Regions from separate parts of the Paenibacillus tundrae genome, predicted to be linked through region 2. Evidence: a T-box and tRNA genes for the amino acid it is inferred to sense, from the RefSeq annotation. Region 2 holds a T-box; the other holds one or more tRNA genes.
What was found. The T-box of region 2 lies ahead of V6W81_RS22875 (valine--tRNA ligase). A T-box ahead of a tRNA ligase gene usually reads a tRNA of that ligase, here a tRNA-Val.

Region 1: it encodes a tRNA-Val, which carries the amino acid that the T-box ahead of V6W81_RS22875 (valine--tRNA ligase) is inferred to sense. The anticodon was not compared.

The regions. Positions count from the first base shown of each region.
Region 1 is NZ_CP145605.1:4,432,684-4,443,510, forward strand. It holds gene V6W81_RS19870 (hypothetical protein) at 1-33, opposite strand, end outside; gene V6W81_RS19875 (M1 family metallopeptidase) at 136-2,355, opposite strand; gene V6W81_RS19880 (hypothetical protein) at 2,657-3,151, shown strand; tRNA gene V6W81_RS19885 (tRNA-Val) at 3,477-3,548, opposite strand; gene V6W81_RS19890 (hypothetical protein) at 3,765-4,010, shown strand; gene V6W81_RS19895 (GNAT family N-acetyltransferase) at 4,258-4,701, shown strand; gene V6W81_RS19900 (DUF3892 domain-containing protein) at 4,813-5,049, shown strand; gene V6W81_RS19905 (hypothetical protein) at 5,130-5,411, opposite strand; gene V6W81_RS19910 (hypothetical protein) at 5,401-5,616, opposite strand; gene V6W81_RS19915 (DUF3889 domain-containing protein) at 5,789-6,112, opposite strand; partial or broken gene V6W81_RS19920 (manganese catalase family protein) at 6,381-7,283, shown strand; gene V6W81_RS19925 (hypothetical protein) at 7,414-7,728, opposite strand; gene V6W81_RS19930 (ABC transporter ATP-binding protein) at 8,122-9,846, opposite strand; gene V6W81_RS19935 (FecCD family ABC transporter permease) at 9,892-10,827, opposite strand, start outside.
Region 2 is NZ_CP145605.1:5,077,642-5,088,468, reverse strand. It holds gene V6W81_RS22885 (RluA family pseudouridine synthase) at 1-121, shown strand, start outside; gene V6W81_RS22880 (LysM peptidoglycan-binding domain-containing protein) at 466-1,995, shown strand; T-box leader at 2,224-2,501, shown strand; gene V6W81_RS22875 (valine--tRNA ligase) at 2,560-5,226, shown strand; gene V6W81_RS22870 (bifunctional folylpolyglutamate synthase/dihydrofolate synthase) at 5,306-6,682, shown strand; gene murC (UDP-N-acetylmuramate--L-alanine ligase) at 6,739-8,058, shown strand; gene V6W81_RS22860 (SPOR domain-containing protein) at 8,277-9,497, shown strand; gene V6W81_RS22855 (DUF4321 domain-containing protein) at 9,641-9,883, shown strand; gene V6W81_RS22850 (Maf family protein) at 9,976-10,587, shown strand; gene radC (RadC family protein) at 10,623-10,827, shown strand, end outside.

The DNA of each region.
Region 1 (10,827 bases), 640 kb from region 2:
TGCAGCCGTCTTTTTGCCTTTTGCTTTTGCCATCCTGGATTCCCCATTTCCCCAAGTGCTTACTGATGTAGTGCATCATATGGGGGTTCGCCCAGTTTGGTGCCAATCTTAGGTGATTTATCAGAAATTTCAGGATTATTCCTCGGAGAAGTAGTGAGCAATGGGATTTTCTATTTTTTCAACATCTATCTCTTGACCCTGCTCATTCAGCACATAGTACTGATAGTAGTCGTTAGTAAATCCAATGGTGTTCTGCATTTGTAATACATAAGCTTGGGCGGCCTTTTCGCTCTGATGATCCTCATTCCAGAAATAATGCAGCATCAACCGATTCTGGTTATACGGATGTTTAATGATATATGCTCCTGAGGCATGAGGCTGTTCCATCATATATTTCCAAGCAAAACCAATCTGCTTCGCTCGATCCATAATACTGGGCTTCAATGCTTGCACGAATCCATTGTTCTTCGCGTTACCAAAGACAATCACGTTGCTCGTTGATATCTCACTCTTCATCTTTTGCTTCAATTCTCCGCGATCCTTGACCACTTCATATTTTACACCACTTGTATTGAAAAAAGCCGTTAATTGACTCATTATCGCCTCTTGCTGCTTATCCGCTTGTTTACTTAGCTGATCACTGAGGACAATCGTTAGTGGCTCATCCTGAAGAACCTTGGCCATCAGGCGATTCATCACTTCTACAGGTAGATCGGGAACCAGATTTAAGGATGCTTGATATTGCAATTGAAAAACGTCATGAAAATAGGCGGTTCTCTCTTCAAGCGATAGCTGGAATTCAGGCTTCAACACAAAATTAGGCTGTAATAAGGCGGTCTCCATCTCCTTGCGCTGTTCATGTCCTAACACATCTTCGATGGTCTGAAGTAGTCCATCAACCGTCGCATTCTGGTAGACATACCGCTTGAAATAGGCTTGCATAAAAGCATCAAATTTCTCTTCGCCAACAGAGCGGTATAGCTGGTAGATGGCTTGTCGTCCTTTTTGATAGTACAACAGTCCTGCCAGGTCTCCTGCCTCTTCATTCGTTGAAGCAACCGCTAAATCTACGGGTTCATTATCGAAACGTAAGGCGTTAAAGCCATTGAGCTTATCTCCCTGCTTCTCTTGAAAATATACCATGGAAAAGTCAGCAAATGCCTCATCTAAGAACGATTCGTTCTCTGAATCATTACCAATTAAGGCATGAAACCACTGATGCGCGATTTCGTGTATGAACGTGGTGTCTTTCTCTGGCAAAGAGTCCGTTGACAACTGTCCCATCTGAATTAGTCTTGAATACTCCACAGCTACATTCTCCACATACGATTCAACAATTCGGAACTCTGGATAAGGATACTGTCCATACTTCTTACCGAAGAACTCCATGGCTTTGAACGCCTGATTAATATATTGTTCAGCAATTTCTTTCTTACCTGGCTCGTTGTCCAAATAATAATATTCAACCGTCAGACCATTGCGGGTAATGCTAGCCACTGTGTAATTCGGGCTGGCAAACAAAACGAATTCTCGCGTATTGTTCGCCTGAGCGGATATGATTTTTCGGCCTTGCTCTGCATCCTCCCTTGTTGTCATGACACCAGGCATCGCGACCTCATAATCCTCCGGTACGCTCAGTTGCACGTCAAAATCGGATGAGGTATAATAATCGCTCTCGAAAGAGCGGCTATATGGCGTTGTATTCCATACTTGTTTACCTTCATCGTAGACAGACATGACAGGGAACCAATGTGCTCCATTGATCATGTCCTTGTAATACGATATCCGTTGCAATCCATACGGTATCTTCAAGTGAAAATCAATTTGTAGGGATACGGATGCGCCTGGTTGAAGCGGACTTGGCAATTGCACAGTTAACGCTTGATTTTCATTTTTATAATCCAGAGCTTGACCTCCCGTCATTGTCACATGCTTGATGTCGATTCCCCCGAGAAAATCCTGTGGTGTTTTATCCGGATTATTCTGGCTGATCTGCTCATTAGACTGTGCAAACGTGTCTGCCTGCGTGGATGCTGAGCGATTCGCATCCGCATATGTATGAAGAACTAATTGCTCCAATGTATCCTTACTTGTGTTTAGATACGTAATTTGCTCACTCCCCTCCAAGGTCATGTCCTTCTCGTTCAGTTTGGCTTGAATGTGGTATTGAATTGATGCCTGCTGCTTAACATTGTTTTGGATTTGCATTAACCCTGTGGTTGGATTCGTTGCAGTTACCGATTGTGCAATAGCATAATCCGTATTCACAAGTGGATAAGCTGCAAACATGAGGGCAAGTGCAGCCGTAATCCCTGTTTTGACAAACTTGGACTTGAATGGACTGGAATGTTTCATATGTTCTCTCCTCTACGTTATGTTGAATGTTGATTTAAGTTTAGAAGAAGAACCTTATGTTGAATTTGTGGTTTCTTTAATTTTGGTTTAAGAAAAGGAGTTGTTTCGTTTAAAAATAGAATTGAGCTTTAACGATACGAGGAATTGCTGATATGATTCTGGTGCATGTACGAATGTTAATGAGGATAACGAAGAGTTAGTCCGCTCTGTTACAGATGTTCAGCAAGAAGTTATACAGCCAGAGAATCTAACGACTACGATCACCGAGAACACCTCGAATACACCATCCGAGTTCGTAGCATTGGATCAGGGTAGTCTGTCTGTAAGAGATTTTGAATCAGCTTATGCCTTGTGTGTATCTGCCCTCACAGCGTATTACAAAGCCACTTGGAATGACTCGGAATTTGATGTGAACACTTATTTTGACAACGATAATTTAAAACAATATATGCAAGCGAAAATCGATTCCCAGCATGAAATATTTCTCCAAAATGACCTTACGGATAATACAGTAACAGGTCTTAAAGCAGGTGTTGAGAAAGCAGAGTTTCATGATGAAGGTGACTTCTTCTATCTTAAAATAGACGCAGAGGTAATTAAGGATGTGGGAAGTTATGCTGAGCCTACTGAATTTCTCATTCAGAACTCACGTGGAAATTTAGTTATCGTGGATTGGTATACTAGCGGGAAAGATAGCTATGATTCTATGATCCGCGGGGAAGGCCAGATTATTGATAATCCTGAGATTTGGAAAGATCGTGATTGGGTTAAGAGCTTGCAGCCGACTACGAACTAAATTGTGAGGTTAAATGGATTAGAACAATGTCGTGTAATTAAAGCCCGATAACTTTTCCTAAATAGGGAATCGAAAATTTCCTCAAACCTTTTAATAGTTAAACGATCAAAAAGCCCTTAATAGCCTGGATAGCCAAGGGCTTTTTTGATCTTTAGTGAAATCACGTAATTCGTTGATCGGAGCGTTGCCGAGGCTTGATTTCATCCAATTAAATTGCGAGTATTGTATTTTTTCCCTTTGATTGGACAGGGTTATTAGGGTTATTTCACCATGAGATTAAATCAAAAAAACAGCCACAATAGGCTGTCAATTAATTTTCAATTTATAGGACGAGTGGGGATCGAACCCACGACCCTTACCCTGTCAAGATAATGCTCTCCCGCTGAGCTATCGCCCTTCAATAATTGTATTATATCCACTGATAAAAAATATTTCAATATGGCATTAACTCATTACTCCAGCTGAGCTAACTGATCATGTACATATATGTAAATCAAGTAACAGTATCATATCAAGTAACCGCGTACATTGTCAATTGTTTTGTGGTTAGATTACTACCATATTGGAGAACAATAAAGGAATGATTCCCAATTAAATAATGAGGTGATTCTCTATGAAACACATACAATTGCGCAAAGTACGTTATGTGACTGCCAAACTAGTGGCTCTGCTCAGTGTCTCCCTAATCATTATTGTCTCTTCTGGCTGCAGCTTGGAACGGGATGAGCATACTGTACAATTTCAACAGTTACAGAGCCCAAGTGGGGCTGAAGCACTCCCGGTCTGGCTTGATGTATATTCCAAATCAATTATTAAGGACGTATATTCTCCACAGGGAAATAGTGAGGTTCTACCTTAAGTTATACTTTAATCGTATAGCTCACAGTTACTCATCTTCATCCCACTTCTTAGAATACGCCTTCTTGGTGACATAATATAATAAAGCAAACATACCGGCAGATAACAAGAGTGTTATGGTCATAACCCCTGCCATACCCATCATCAACACCCCTTTCCATTATGTTCCACTTTAACTATACAGGAATTGCATTTTTTTGTATAATGCATTCTTACACGTCGCGCAAGAGCAGAAAGAAGGAATGGAATTGGCAGCGGAAATTAGTTATGTAACAACAGAGGAACAGCTCCAAGAAGCTCTGGAGATACGCAATCAGGTTTTTGTAATCGAACAACAGGTACCCGCCGATCTGGAGATTGATCAATATGATGTTATTAGTCCCGATGCACACCATGTGTTATTGTATGCGGATGGACAAGCGGTAGCAACAGGACGTCTTCTCTATTACAGCAAGGATACCGCCAAAATGCAGCGTATCGCTGTACTTCAATCCCACCGTTCATTTGGTTATGGACGCGTGCTTTTGTTAGCGATGGAAGAGCGGGCACGAGAGTTAGGCCTAACGTATTCTGTACTGGATGCACAATGTCAGGCTCAGAAATTCTACGAGAAATTAGGATACGAAGTGATTTCGGATGAACCTTTTTATGATGCAGGTATTCTGCATGTTCGGATGAGAAAAGCACTATAATTAACACTTACGGCTTATACTTCTCTTCTCCAATGCATACTTTCTACTATTCCGGACAGGATAAGGTTGAAACCAGAATCCTACTTGTTCAGATAAGGAGAGTGTGACAACATGGATCAGACAACTCGTGAGAGCTTCACCGCCGTGCAGAAGAATGGAGATGGTGATCTGACTGCCTTTCAAACTTCAACAGGTCGGGTGTTAGATTATCAACAGGCACTGACAGAAGTACAGGCTGGCGCGATTGCTGGTGTCAATGTATTTAAGGGCAAGGATGGGGAGATGTATATCCGTGGTGATGCCGATGGCGATCCAACGAATAATCTCGATCAACTGCCAAGCTTCTAAATTGAGAGCATCGAACTGATATATAAAACGCTAATCCGTGTTAACGGGTTGGCGTTTTTGATTACGCTTATTTTGCCGGTTTAATATTCCGTAAAATATTTCAGGGCATCCACTTTGGGTTTGGGCTTTTGAATCGGTGTAGTCACCTGCTCCCATGCCTGCAATATTTGAATACCTTCAAGTGTTGACTTGTTCTCCCAGTAAATATATTGTCTGCGCTCAAGCTCCTGCAAGGACTCTTGGATGAGCGCTTTACTTCTGCCTGTCTTGGTCTCCAACTCATCCATACGAGGCATACGACGGCGTTGTCCTGCGTAATTTACAATAATTCGTAAGACTTTACGATCAAAATCATTTAGCATAGTCCAGCTTCCCTTCCTTCTGAAGTACTGGCCGCCAGGCTAGGATTCCCTGTTCAAGAAATGTTCGGGGAGCTCCATCTTTTCCTGCGGATGCTTTAATCAATCCACCTCGTACACTGTTAATTCGAATCTGACGCTGTGTAATGTGCCCTGCACGATCCATGTATACAAGCTCAACCATCTGACCGATGTATTTACCTAACATTAACGACCCCTCCTAAATAAGAACATATGTTTGTTATTCATTATATGCGAACATAAGTTCTTTATTCAACAACTAAAAAAAGGATTTGGTAAAAATAAAACCAGACATCCCTCTGTTCAGGGCTGCCTGGTTTCTATGGAGCGAGCACTATCCGCTATAACAAGCTTTGCACTCAGTGTCGATCTGATTCTGTAAATTGAACGTTTTTTAATTGCTGAGTTGAAGGATTGAAATCAACATTGACATACACCGCAAATTCTCTACCGTCTTTGGCTCGTACCCATAACTTGAATTGCTCCCTAGACTGATTAGCTGTAAGAGAGGTACGACCAATATGTTTATAATCGACAATATCAACATTATACTTAGTCTGGGTTTCCTTAACCGCAATGATTCCCCACTTCGCATAATCTGGTATCGTCGCTCCATTGCCTGTTGCAGAAACTCCCGTAAAACTGAGAATCACGGACATGAGAGTTACAATGAGCATTTTCATTTTACTCACTCCTTGAGATTGTTTCCCATTAGCCTGCCCCGCTAGGGCTCCAATTACACCAAGAGCTTACAGTTATGATGATTGGATGCCTCACCCACAGAATCATACTTACGATGAACTCATACCTAGTTGTTGAGGAATCGAAGCTCATCCCACAAAAGAACCATTTATGTATAAAACTGTTTGAACACCTCCAATCCAGTGTAATAGGCAAGTGACAGAACGACTTCACTGATCTAGCACTTATTCTAGAGGAGGTTACATTTGAATGTTCAAACGCATGGATGAAATTGCAATTGAAATTCCTGATGTCGAGAAGCCGGATCCGAATGCAGCCGCAGCAATACAAGAATTGTTGGGTGGCAAATTCGGAGAAATGTCAACATTGAACAACTACCTCTATCAGTCCTTTAATTTCCGCTCCAAAGAGAAGTTAAAGCCGTTCTATGACCTTGTGATGAGTATTACTGCGGAAGAGCTAGGCCATGTTGAGCTCGTGTCACACGGCATTAACAAATGTCTTAGAGGCTCAACAGAGTACAAAGAGCCTGATAACACCCCGCTAGGTTCCGTGAAGGATGCTCGCCTCTCGTATCACTACTTGGCAGGGGCACAAGGAGCTATGCCTTTTGATTCAATGGGGAATCCATGGACAGGTGCTAACGTCTTCAATAGCGGCAATCTCGTCGAGGATTTGCTACACAATTTTTTCCTTGAATGTGGTGCACGTACCCATAAGATGAAAGTGTATGAAATGACCGATCATCCTGCAGCACGAGAAGTTGTTGGTTTCCTGCTCGTTCGTGGCGGCGTTCATGTTGTGGCTTATGCCAAAGCATTGGAGATCGCAACCGGCGTCAACGTAACAAAGCTGGTGCCGATTCCTTCCTTGAACAATAAAGCCTTTAATGAAACTCGCAAATATGAAGACAAAGGCGTACACACCAAGCTATATACGTGGAGTGATAATGATTTCAATGCAATCAATCAGATCTAGAAAGGAACTCATCCTGAAGATGGGCTGCCTTTAGAGGTCATTCAAGGTGCACCAGAAGGTGTTCCTATACCTGAAGCTCCTCCGGTCGAGGAAGAGTTTGCTCCTGGCATTTCACACGAGGACTTCAAAGAAATCGCACGTCGCCTCAAAATGGCCGGCAATATTACAGATTAAACTGGTTATTGTGTGATAAAGTTTGATCACCACTAACGAATATAGATAAGGTAAAGCCCTCAGTTCCTGCTCTTTGCATGGAATTGAGGGCTTCTTGCATTTATAAATATTATGAGATTGACTCTATCGATTACTTACTGCTTGCCTTCTTATACATGTATCTTCCCCAGATCACCAAGGTCACACACAACAAAATAACACAGTATGCCCACACAAACAGCATGGCAAGTCCCAGTCCGATATTAGCATCCAAACGTTCATCAAACATCTCTGTATACAGTGCAAATCCAAGTGGTACCGCTCCCACGATAAACAGTCCAATCAGTCCAGCACCCCAGCGTTTTGACTCCCAGCCGGTTCCACCGCCGGAGAGCTTGCGAATGCCTTGGGTCAGAAGCAATAGAATTAAAATAAATCCAATGCAAGTCATCAAAATTTTCAGCATTTTCATTACCTCCTTCTTCAAGATCAGGACGTAAAAATCGCAATCCTTCTCTTTATATTTTTTTGGATATATTCATGAACGATCATAATCACATATTGCATAAGGCCGATACTTAAAATTACCCATTTGGCATGCAGTTACCACAAATCGTCTTCATCCTATCCATGCGCCCTCTTCCTCTCCACTTCCCACTTCCTTTGTATACGTTCATTTCATTCAAAGCGGTTCAGAGCAATTCATTAAATAAGCAATACTGCTGGTATCGTACAATCTACAATACGCTAGTCTTATTTCATTCATAACAAAAAAAGCCATCACCCGACTCCTTCCAAGTCAAGGCGATGGCATATATATAGAATTCCTTCTGAACAATTCTTAAAACTACATCACGAGTTATGCCCCAAACTGAGCGTAATGCAGACGACTATACACGCCTCCTGCGGCAAGCAATTCATCATGACGTCCCTCTTCAGTGATGCCCTGCTCAGCCACGACGATTATGCGATCAGCATTCTTGATCGTAGCCAATCGGTGAGCAATGACAAGTGTTGTCCGGCCTTCAGACAATTCAGCAAGAGACTGCTGAATCGCTGCTTCTGTTTCGGTATCGAGTGCAGATGTCGCTTCGTCAAGAATCAGGATTGGCGGGTTTTTCAGGAACATTCGTGCAATAGACAAACGCTGCTTCTGTCCTCCAGACAACTTCACTCCGCGCTCCCCAATTAACGTATCCAGACCTTCTGGCATGGACAAAATCAAGCTCTCCATCTGGGCGCGACGAGCCGCCATCCAGATTTCTTCTTCACTCGCATCCAATTTTCCATACGCGATATTCTCACGAATCGTGCCATCGAACAGGAATACATCCTGTTGAACGATACCGATCTGACTACGCAATGAATCCAGCGTCATATTCCGGATCTCCTGTCCATCGATCAAGATGTGTCCTTCCAACACATCATAGAATCGAGGCAGCAGACTGCACAGTGTTGTTTTACCCGCCCCTGAAGGCCCCACAAGTGCAACCGTTTCACCTGCTCGAATACTTAAATTAACGTTTTTCAGCACAGGCTTCTGATCCGGCTCATCCGAATATCCAAAAGTCACTTGCTCATAACGGATATCCCCGCGTAGCTGCGACACCTTCACTGCACCAGGACGATCTTCTACATCTGGCTCCATATCAAGCAGATCTGTATACCGTTTGAAGCCTGCCATTCCTTTTGGATAGGTCTCAATGACGGAATTAATCTTCTGGATTGGCGTTAGGAATACGTTAGATAACATAATAAATGCAATAAATTGACCGTAACTCATGCTTCCCTGAATGACAAACCACGTTCCACATACAAGTACAAAGAGAGAAACGAGTTTCATTAACATATAACTGATGGACGAATTCCACGCCATGATCTTGTAAGCAATCAACTTAGTTTGACGGAAACGACTATTGTTAACTGCAAATTGTGCTTTCTCATGCTCCTCATTAGCGAAAGCTTGAACAACACGAATTCCTGATACATTGTTTTCAACGCGAGCATTGAAATCGGCGATATCTCCGAACATTCGGCTAAACGCTTTGGACATCTTACTACCGAAGTATAAGGATATATAAATAATTAACGGCACAATGATAAACGTTAATATAGCGAGATTACCATTAATGCTCATCATGATACTGAAAGCACCCACCAATGTCATCACGGCGATAAATACATCCTCTGGTCCATGATGTGCAATCTCCCCAATATCCATCAGGTCATTCGTCATACGGGAGACCAGATGACCGGTTTTCGTATTATCGAAGAAACGGAATGATAGCTTCTGCACATGATCGAACAATTTTTTGCGCATATCCGTTTCAATGTTAATCCCCAGTTTATGACCCCAATAGGTTACCACGTAGTTCATGAAAGAACTGAGTAAATACACACCGAGCAATCCAAGACATGCCCATAAAATCCAGTCCCAGCGCCCTCCTGGCAGCAGTTCATCCACGACTTTATTTACAGCTAATGGAAATGCAAGCTCTAAAGCGGCTACGAAAATCGCACAGCTGAAGTCTAGAATAAATAGTTTTTTGTAAGGTCTATAATAGGCCATAAAACGGCGAAGCATATACAGATTTCCCCCTTATAGCAACCACTCCGTTATGATCACTTTCTATTTCGTCCTGCTCAAGAGATACAGGAAGTATGGTGCACCAATAATTGAAACTAGAATGCCGGCTGCCATCTCAGAAGGCTGTAGAATAACACGTCCTACAGTGTCTGCCACCAGAACCAACAACGAACCGATCAACGCAGATGCAGGCAGCAAAAATTGATGCTTCGGTCCAACCAGACGACGAGCCAGATGTGGACCAATGAGTCCGACAAACCCAATACCACCACTAACGGATACACATGACCCAGCAAGCCCTACCGCAGCAGCCAGCAAAATCAATCGTTCCCGATTTACCGGAGCACCAAGACCGGTTGCTGTCTGATCCCCGAGATTAAGTACATTAAGTACACGAGCCTTATACAATACCAACGGAACCAAAATGACGATAAACGGTAGCAGTGCCCATACAAACTTCCAGTTGGAACCCCAGATACTACCGGCCATCCAAGTGGCAACGAATTGATATTTCTCTGGGCTTAGTCTAAGGGTTAGCACGATCATTGCGGAACTAATCCCTGCGGCTACCCCAATACCTGTAAGCAACATACGTGTAGGCATGATGCCCTCTCCCTTTTTATAAGAGAGTACGTAGATAAGGAATGCAGCAAAGCTTGAGCCGATCAAAGCCAGAATAGGCAGCAAAAAGATCGGAGCGGCTGTAGTTGTCGGAAAAAATGACACAAACAACATCACGACAAGCCCAGCTCCAGCATTAATCCCAAGGATACCCGGATCTGCCAAAGCATTGCGGGATACCCCCTGCAAAATCGCACCTGATAAAGCAAGACCAGCCCCAACTAATACGGCAATTACAATCCGCGGTAAACGAAATTCAAAGAGGATTAGCTCTTGCTTAGGCGTGCCGGCTCCAAACAGTGTTTTTAATACCTCAATTGCGGACAGCTTGGTAAACCCCGTGTTCATGCTTATGAT
Region 2 (10,827 bases):
ACGTCAAGCTCTCCATGGAGAGCTATTAGTGTTCAAGCACCCTCTGACTGGAGCGGTAATTGAGGTCGCTGATCCTTGGCCCGATGATTTTAAACAACTGGTCGATCGTGTAAGCAAATAATGCGTGTTCAAAAGGTCGGTTTTCAGTACCGAGAAGATGAAATGATGTTAGAAATGGAGTAGCGGAGCGTAGATTGAGCTACGTGAGCAACTAAATTGTTTCCTACGGAAACAAGCTTCGTAAGCCTCCACTTATTTCGGCTGAATTCCATCTTCGATGCTGAGATGCCGTCAGGCATCCCTTTTTGAACAACCTCTAATCGGTAATAAATACAGAAGGTTTGAACAAAGGTGGCATGCTCATCTCATCCATGGCATATAGATTGGGTAACGAAGGATTTAGACCATGGATCAGTCCCATGAGAAGGATCATGGTGAACATATGCCGAAAGGAGGACGCCACCTTTGTTGAATCAACCTTATGGTTTACGGTTCGATATTTATGAGCGCGTTCATTTGTCTGAGGGAGTCCCTGCAATTGAAGAGTTGGAGGAAATTGAGTTATACCCACGCATTCAAGTCATCGGTCAAGATGATCATGCTACACTGAGAGGTCATCTTCTACTCACAGGCACGTACCGCGGCGAGGATACAGCTTCAGAGGAGCTTAAGCATTTTATTCCTGTTGAAATCACGGTACCCTTGAATCGGGTAAGATCCATTGAGGACATTTCTATTGAAATCGAAAATTTTGATGTCGACTTGTTATCGAATCGCAGTCTGAATATTACAGGAGTTCTATCCCTTCGAGGTATTGAAGGTTTCCCAGTCGAAGAACCCCAAGTATGGACAGCCGATGAGTTTACGGTCGTACATTCGCCAGATCAGCAGCAGGGTCAGCGTTCCACAGATTCAGAATTAGAGCAGGAAAATAACCTGAACACCTTTGCACAAGAATACTTGCTGCAGCGAAGTGAAGAGGAAGGACTTATCGAGTCAGCAAATGCAGCATTGGATGGTCAGTTCGAGGATGGTTCACAGCAAGCAGCGGATGAGCCTATTCGCAGCGAAGATGCGGAGCAACCAGAGCTATTATCCCAGTCTTTCGCAGAACCTACCTATGCAGAGCAACCGGAAGCCGAGGACGAAGCGTACAGACCTAACGCTGTGGACGAGGCGTATACCTCTTTCATTTTCCAAGGAGAGGAACCCGCTCAGAATGAGGTCGCTGACACGCCATCATCTGTATCTTCCTTTTTGGCTGAAACTGCGGATCGCCTAGCCTCTTATCCTGAATCAGAGCCCTTAGTGCCGCTGGCTGAAGAACCATCGTCTGTTTGGTCCGAGCCTTCTGTGGAGACCTTACATACGAATGCTGGATTAGACCAGCCAACAGCCCAAGAAGAGACGCCTAATGTGTGGCATTTTGAATCTGCTCGATCGGTTCCTGAACAGGAGGATCCTCCAGTTGCCGAAGCTCAGGAGAACTGGCAGGAAGTGTTTGCCCCTTCTGATTTAGAAACGGAAGGAGCAGACCGGCCTTTACAGGAGGCTTCGGATGCAGAAGTAATTGCTCAACAAAGTGCGCTTATCCCTGAACCTGTAGCTGAGACGGAAGACAAGCCGGAGCTCAAAGTGGCTTTTGGTAGCAAAAAGGAATCCTCTCTAAGAGAGGAAAATGGAGTGGGCATCTCCTCCTTGTTATCCTCTGGCAGGGCCGTACGCGAGGCAGATGCAGATCGTGAAGATGACGTGGCCACAGATGCAGCGCCGGTAGAGGCTTATTCGTCTGATGACGGGCAGTGGAAGAATCTATTCCTTGGTACAATTGTGGAACAGACCCCTTTCCGTAAAGTGAAATTATGCATTGTTCAGCGAGAAGAGACGCTGGATACGATTGCAGATCGGTACCAGTTAAGCACCCGGGAGCTTCAGCTCTATAATCGTTTATCCGAGCAGGTTGTTGAAGAAGGGCAGATCTTATATATACCGTAACCGAAATTAAAGTATGAACTTCACCCGTTATCTCTAGGGATGGCGGGTTTTTTGCGACTTCTTTTGAAAAAGCGAAATGTTATACTCGTTTGTATTCTTAAGCGGGCTTCATTGACGACGTCCTAGTGGCTAAGTTTATTGACTAAGTATGCATGGGGTTGCCTTATTCCGCTGTTACCAGGTTGACTATCGCGCATGGTCAGGGTATGATGTGTTTAGGTTTTTTGAAGAATAACTTGGATCGGGAGTAGTAGACAGGATGACCTTTCAGAGAGTGGGATTGTATCGCTGAGAAATTCCGCAGGAACCAACTGTTCGAAGTCGCCCGGGAGTTGCCTATTTGAATTCACGGAATGATCTGATGGATGATTTCATTGTGAGGTAGGATAGGCCGGTAGCAGCCGTTATCTGCTTGAAGTGTCACGTGTACCCGTAAGGGAGATCTGTATTTTTTGGTCTGCGTGAAACAAAGGTGGTACCGCGAAAGCTAACCTTTCGTCCTTTGATGGATGAAAGGTTTTTTTGTTTTTTGGCGATGATGATTAAGTAACGGAGGAATGACACATGTCTGAACAAAAAAATTCAGCTACACCTGAAATGCCAACAACCTACGATCCAAAAGCTGCCGAGCAGAAATGGTACTCCTTTTGGACGGAGCGTGGATATTTCAAGGCAGGACAACGTAAGGACGCTGAGCCTTTCACAATTGTAATCCCGCCACCTAACGTAACAGGAATGCTGCACATTGGGCACGCACTTGACTTTACATTACAGGATATTCTGATCCGTACCAAACGGATGCAAGGGTATGATGCGCTATGGTTGCCGGGTTCAGACCACGCAGGTATTGCTACACAAACCAAAGTTGAGCAGAAGCTACGTGAAGAAGGTCTAACTCGTTATGACCTTGGACGCGAGAAGTTTTTGGATAAAGTATGGGACTGGAAAGATCAGTATGCAACAACCATTCGTCAGCAATGGGGTAAAATGGGGCTTTCTCTCGATTATTCCCGTGAGCGTTTTACGCTGGATGAAGGGTTGTCTCAAGCTGTACGCAAAGTCTTTGTTCAATTGTACGAGAAAGGTCTCATTTACAGAGGCAAACGTATTATCAACTGGGATCCAGTAAACCGGACAGCGTTGTCCGATATTGAAGTTGAATACAAAGAAGTACAGGGTCACTTGTATCATCTGCGTTATCCACTCAAAGACGGAAGTGGTTACGTTACCGTAGCTACAACACGTCCTGAAACGATGCTTGGCGATACAGCGGTTGCTGTCCATCCAAAGGATGAGCGTTATGCAGATATGATTGGCAAAATGCTCGTATTGCCTATTATCGGACGCGAGATTCCGATTGTTGCCGATGATTATGTGGATAAAGAGTTCGGGAGTGGTGCGGTTAAAATTACGCCTGCCCATGATCCGAATGACTTTGAAGTAGGTCAGCGTCATAATCTGCCGCAGATCACGGTAATGGATGAGACCGGTACGATGAATGAAGAGGCTGGCAAATATCAAGGACTGGATCGCAGCGACTGCCGTAAGCAGATTGTAGCGGATCTGAAGGAACTCGGTGTACTGATTAACATCGAGGATCATACACACCAAGTTGGACATAGCGAACGGACTGGAGCTGTAGTTGAGCCATATTTGTCCACGCAATGGTTCGTAGAGATGAAACCTCTTGCAGAAAGAGCCATTCAGAAGCAAAAAGGTGGAGATGGCGTAAACTTCGTCCCAGACCGCTTTGAGAAAACATATCTCAACTGGATCGAAAATGTTCGCGATTGGTGTATTTCCCGTCAGTTGTGGTGGGGACATCGTATCCCTGCATGGTATGACGAAGAGACAGGTGAAATCATCGTATCTGCAGAAGATCCAACAACCTTGCCTGAAAACGCTGGACGTAAACTTAGACAAGATGAGGATGTACTCGATACATGGTTCAGTTCTGCTCTATGGCCGTTCTCTACACTTGGATGGCCGGAAGACACAGAAGATCTGCAACGTTATTACCCAACAAGTGTACTTGTAACGGGTTATGACATTATCTACTTCTGGGTATCACGTATGATCTTTACAGCATTGGAATTCACGGATGAAATTCCGTTTAAGGATGTTCTGATGCACGGTCTTGTTCGTGATGCAGATGGACGCAAAATGTCCAAATCACTGGGCAACGGTGTAGATCCACTTGATGTTATCGAGAAATATGGCGCGGATGCGATGCGTTATATGATCTCAACGAGCAGCACACCGGGTCAGGATCTGCGTTTCCGCTGGGAACGTGTAGAGCAGGCGCGTAACTTTGCGAACAAAATCTGGAACGCTTCTCGTTTCGCTCTGATGAATCTGGAAGGCTTTACGTTTGAAGATCGCGACATCTCTGGAGAGCTTGGAACAGCAGACTATTGGATTTTGCACCGTCTGAACGAAACTTCCCGAGATATTACGCGTCTAATCGAAGCATACGAATTTGGGGAAACAGGCCGTTTGCTGTATAACTTCATCTGGGATGATCTCTGTGACTGGTATATTGAGTTTGCCAAACTGTCATTCTACGGCGAAGATCCTGTGGCGAAGAAAAAGACACAGTCCGTACTGGCTTATGTGCTCGATCAGACCATGCGCTTGATTCATCCGTTTATGCCATACATCTCCGAGGAAATTTGGCAGCATCTACCGCATGAAGGCGAGACCATCACACTGGCTTCTTGGCCGGTATATGATCCAGCTTTGGAAAACCCAGAAGCTGTTGCAGAGATGAATCTGTTGATGGACACAATTCGTGCCGTTCGTAACATTCGCGCTGAAGTGAACGTGCCAATGAGTAAGAAGATTGAGTTGATGGTGAAAGCGAACAGCCCAGAGGCGTATAGCATCATTGAGCGCAATAGCCATTACATCCAACGATTCTGTAATACGTCCGAGTTCGACAGCGGGCTTGATCTCAATTCACCGGATAAAGCAATGACTGCTGTCATTACAGGTGCTGAGCTGTATTTGCCGCTGGCAGGACTTATTGATATTGAGCAGGAAGTGGCTCGCCTGGAGAAAGAGTTACAGAACCTTGAAGGCGAAGTACTCCGCGTAGAGAAAAAGCTGGCAAACGAAGGCTTTGTTGCTAAGGCTCCGGCCAAGGTTATCGAAGAAGAGCGTGCCAAACAAGCGGATTACTCCGATAAACGGGATAAAGTCATTGCTCGGATCAAGGAACTGAAAGGTTAAGAATATCTAGGTCGGGTGGACATGAATGACGCCATCCGGCCGCTTTTTTCAATCAAACTCATGACCGAAGGTGAAGCAGATGACTGAACTTAATGAGACAGGTGTAAATACGCCTTTACAAACGTATAACGAGGCTGTGGACTGGATTAATGGTCTTATTCCTTTTGGAATCAGACCCGGACTGGAACGAATCATAGAATTGATGTCCCGGCTCGGTAATCCACATCAACGTCTTAAATTTATTCATGTCGCGGGAACGAACGGCAAAGGTTCGACTTGCGCTTTTTTGACGTCAGTTCTTCTTCAGGCGGGATATGATGTTGGCACATTTACATCCCCGTATATCACGAAGTTTACGAACCGTTTCCAGTATAACGGGGAAGATATTCCTGAAGAGACGTTGTTGAAATTGTCGAATCGATTACATCCTTTGGTACATGATATGGCAGATACCGAGCTTGGTTCTCCTACAATGTTTGAGGTGTCGACTGCACTTGCCCTCCTTTACTACGCGGAAGAGTGTTACCCCGATGTTGTAGTATGGGAAACTGGGCTGGGGGGAAGGATGGACGTAACGAATATTGTTACACCTGTCGTATCGATCATCACTAACATTGGTATGGATCATACAGATGTACTCGGGGATACCATTGAATTGATTGCAAGCGAGAAGGCGGGGATCATTAAACCGGGTGTGCCGGTCGTTACTCTCGCAACTCAACCTGAAGCAGTGAAGGTGATTGAGGAGACGGCAGAACGACTTCGATCAACCGTATACTTGGCTGGTAGACAGTTTACTTATCATAGGCTGGATAGCGACGAGAAGGGTCAATCTATTCATTTTACAGGACCTTTCCGTGAGTTGGACGTACGTATTCGTATGCAAGGTGTGCATCAATGCGACAATGCAGCGGGTGCGCTTATGGTACTTGAATTGCTACGCCAGTACATGGCATTTATGTTGGATGAAGAAGATATTCTACTTGGAATGGAGCATGCCTTCTGGGCAGGACGGTTTGAGAAAGTCATCGACGAACCCCGAATTGTTCTGGACGGAGCACATAATCCGGAAGGTGCCGAATCCCTAGCCAAGAGCATTATCGACGTATATCCCCACAACAAGTTAAATTTGATGATGGGTATGCTGGCGAATAAGCATCACGAAGCGTATTTGCAGCATATACTGCCACTAGTGGATACGCTGATCCTGACCGAACCAGACTTCCGACGCAAAATGGATGCAGCCGATCTGCTGCAGATTGTCGAACGAGTACGTCCTGCCATTGGGAAGCCGGAGCTGGAAATCATCGTCGAGCCTGAATGGGCGAAGGCACTTGATCTATTGAAGTCACGGACGGAAGCGGAGGATCTGGGGGTAGTGTCTGGTACACTGTATTTAATTGCAGATGTGCGAGCAGCCCTTTTGCATCAAACCGATTCTGAAAAAGGTTGGTGAAAGTTTTGTTAAATACATCGGAACACGTTCATTTTATAGGAATTGGCGGATATGGTATGAGTGCCATCGCCAGAGTTATGCTTGAGATGGGATACACCGTTACCGGATCGGATGTCGCTTCACAGGAGTTGACCGAGAAGTTGGTAGCCAAAGGAGCGAAAATATATATCGGACATACGGCGGAGCACGTTAACGGTGCTGACTTGGTTGTGTACTCAACGGCAGCTCCGGCTGACAATGTGGAACGGGTTGCGGCAGAGCAGCTCAATATCCCGATTTTGCACAGAGCTCAGATGCTTGCGCGTCTGTTGAACGAGCGTAAGGGAGTAGCTGTTGCTGGGGCGCACGGTAAAACAACAACCTCGTCCATGATTGCCCTTGTTATGGAAAAATGTGATACAGACCCAACGTATATTATCGGTGGGGAGATCATGAATGTGGGCACCAATGCGAAGGCTGGTCAAGGCGACTGGGTCGTTGCTGAAGCCGATGAGAGTGATGGTTCATTTTTACAATATCATCCTTGGCTCGGTATTGTGACTAACATTGAAGCTGACCATTTGGAGAACTACAACAGCGACTTTGAGGAACTCAAAAAAGCATATGTGCAGTTTCTGAGTCAGATTCGTCCAGAAGGCACGGCAATCGTATGTGCTGACGATGAGAATGTGCAAGCCATTCTTCCGGCATTGAAGTCACGTGTTACAACGTATGGTATTGATCAGGCTGCAGATTATACAGCAACAGATATCGTGCTGGGCGATCGCCGCATTTCATTCACAATGAATCATCAAGGTGCAGCGATGGGAACCGTCGAACTGTCTGTGCCGGGTAAACATAACGTTTATAATGCTATGGCTACAGTCATTACTTGTCTGGAAGCAGGTATTCCATTCGAGCAAATTACAGCAGCGATTATTCAGTTTCATGGAGCCAAACGCAGATTCCAGGTGCTGGGTGAAGCGCGTGACATGTTGATTATCGACGATTATGCCCATCATCCAACAGAGATTGAAGCGACCATTAGTGCAGCTAAAGCGACAGGGAAACGGATTATTGCCGTGTTCCAACCGCAGCGTTACACACGGACGTTCTTCTTGCTGGATGCGTTCAGTCGTGCTTTTGCCGAAGCGGATGAGGTGCTGATTACAGACATTTATTCGCCTGCTGGTGAAAAAGAAATCGAAGGTGTTCATTCTGCGAAACTGGTAGAATTGATTGTTCAGAACAGTAATGCTTCTGCACGATATCTTCCAACGAAGGAAGATGTTGTGGCTGATCTGCAGCACCGTTTACAGCCAGGAGATCTTGTACTTACAATGGGTGCGGGGGATATTTGGAAGGTTGGCGACACGCTGGCCAAATCTTTGAAATAGCTCATTTTGTACTCAGAGAACCGAAAATATATGTGTCATGCAAGCCGTCTGTCTTCTTCGTGAAGCAGGCGGTTTTTGCATTTGAGAGGTTCTAATCTGGCCTCTCAATGCATATAGCTGTAATACATGCTTGTTCAAAAAGACCGGTTTTCATGATCGTAAAGGTAAAATGATCCTTTTTGAGCAACCTCTATTATGGACAAAGGAGAGGGTTCGGGGTGAGTAATGCTAGAATGACGTTTCGTTTTGGGGATAAGGAGTCGGACAAGCCTGTAAATAAAGGACAGTCAGTGGTAAAGGAGCCTTTGGTGTTAAAAAAGGAGATCCCACAGAACCAAGAGCCTTTGCATATAGCAAAAACACCAGCATGGGAACCAGAAGATATCCCTGTAGATTGGGGTGAGACGGTTCTAACTAGCATGAGCCCATCCGAGCCCGGTTCTGATTTTCGTTCCAATCCCAAAAAAGGAGAAGATAATAAGCCTAATGCTACAGAGTCTCCTTATGCGTATTCAGAACCATGTGATTACCTGCCTGAAGATGACCCAGCATCTACAAGGAACAACCCAGAATACACAGACCATGACTGGTTAGCAACCCATGACCAGTATTCATATAAGCGCAATCGTCCTCCAAGAGGTTGGAAAATGATTGGATCAGTGACGGGTGCTCTAGTCACCGGGGCACTCTTTGGAATAGTGATTCTGTCCTTTTTTAATAAAGATGGCACAGACTCCATTGTAAACTTACCAGGGAATCAGACGGTGTCTACCGCGGCAGAACAAGAAATAACAGCAGCGGCAGGAGAAGCGAATCAGGCGGCAATGACCGGAGGCAATTATTATGCTCTGCAATATGGCGTCTTCAGTTCACCTGAACGTGCGGAACAAGCCAAGCTTGAGTTGGCTCAGGTAGGGATAGCTGCAGGTACTGATCCAGAGGATGGAAATCGGGTGTATGCAGGTATCTCTGCGGATCGTGAAGAAGCCAAATTGCTAAGCTCCAGATTGAAGGCTGAGGGCGTTGAATTGTATGTCAAAGAAATCACAGTGCCTGCCATTAATTTATCTGCATGGGGTGGATTAGAAAAGGATGTGGAGAATCTTTTTGCGAGTAGCTCCGCGCTGGTAGATCAGTTATCCACGCTCTCGATCAATCAACTTGGACAAACTACACCTCAGGCGGTTCCTGCTGAAACAATGAGTGTATTGCAAAGCCAGCATGAATCGTGGTTGAGCGGTATTAACAGCTTGGCTCAAGGGCTTAACCCTGAGGCGAGTACGATTGTTTCTAGCATGGAGAAGTCAATGAACAGTGCAATTACAGCGGTGACTGAATACAATAAAAATCCGGCTGATGTGCACATGTGGACGGTTCAGGCTAACCTGATGGAATATGTTTTGGCGCAGAAACAGTGGATTGAGATGATGAAACAATAACATTTCTTCGCATAACAATGACTTGGAATCCCTGTCCGGCAAGGAACTGGAAATAGTTCCCCTTGCCGGATTTGTGTTTGTATTGACGTACAAAACCCCGTATAATAATGTGGGTGTCAAAAAATGGCGAGGGAAGATAACCGATGAAAAAAAACTTCGGCATGTTAATATTGTTCCTATTGCTCGGCTGGTTAGCCGGAGCTTGGATCGCCAAGGCACTACAGCCCGTTAAGGCTGTAGCTTTTCTGACTAAAGCCACGACCATTCGTTGGTCGCCTCAGGCTGATCTAGATATTTTTAGTTATGACATTTCACTTCAATTTCAAATGAGCCTCCTAAGTCTGTGTGGGATTATATTTGCCGTATGGCTGTATCGCAGACTGTAGGAGAATGACGAATTATGACGAGAAAAATAGACAAACGACATCAATTTTTGTGATACGAGCAGATGTCGCTGTAGCATAAGGAGCCATTTATTGTGGAAAATGTACAACAGCGCCCTATAATTCTTGCCTCCACTTCGCCGCGGCGCAAAGAGCTGATCGCTTCACTTCACTTAGCTTTTGAAGTAATACCAAGCCATGCAGATGAAGACACACCCGCAGAATGGACGCCTGAACAGACGGTTCAGGAACTTGCGATGCGTAAAGCGCTCGCAGTCTTTCGGGATCTTAACGGTCGTGGATCGGACGCAGTCATTGTAGGTAGTGATACCATTGTGGTTCTGGATGGCGAAATTTTAGGGAAGCCCGTAGATGAGCAGGATGCTGAACGAATGTTGACCAAACTTCAGGGTCGTACACATCGTGTATTTACGGGGATAGCGTGTATTGATGCTGGTAATGGGCAATCTGTGGTGAATTACCGACAGACAGATGTGACCATGAAGGAATTGTCTGAAGAGACCATTCGTGGATATGTTCAGACTGGAGAACCGATGGACAAAGCAGGTTCATATGCTATTCAGGGTATTGGCGCTTCACTAGTAGACCGCATTGAAGGATGCTACTTTAATGTGGTAGGCTTGTCTTTACCTTTGCTAAGTGACATGTTAGATGGATTCGGAATCCATGTACTGCCAAGAGCATGAATCTTGAGGATTGACGATGTGAAAAGAGGGAACCTATGGAGTCGGCTCAGTATATGATGCGCGACATCCCCCAAGAAGAACGCCCGAGAGAACGCTTGATGGAATATGGGGCGGGCGCATTAAGCCATGCAGAACTGCTGGCTATTTTACTTCGAACAGGTACGAAGAATGAATCTGCAGTGCATCTGGCACAGCGGATTATAACTGACGCCGGTGGGATCCGTTCGTTGATGGATCAAA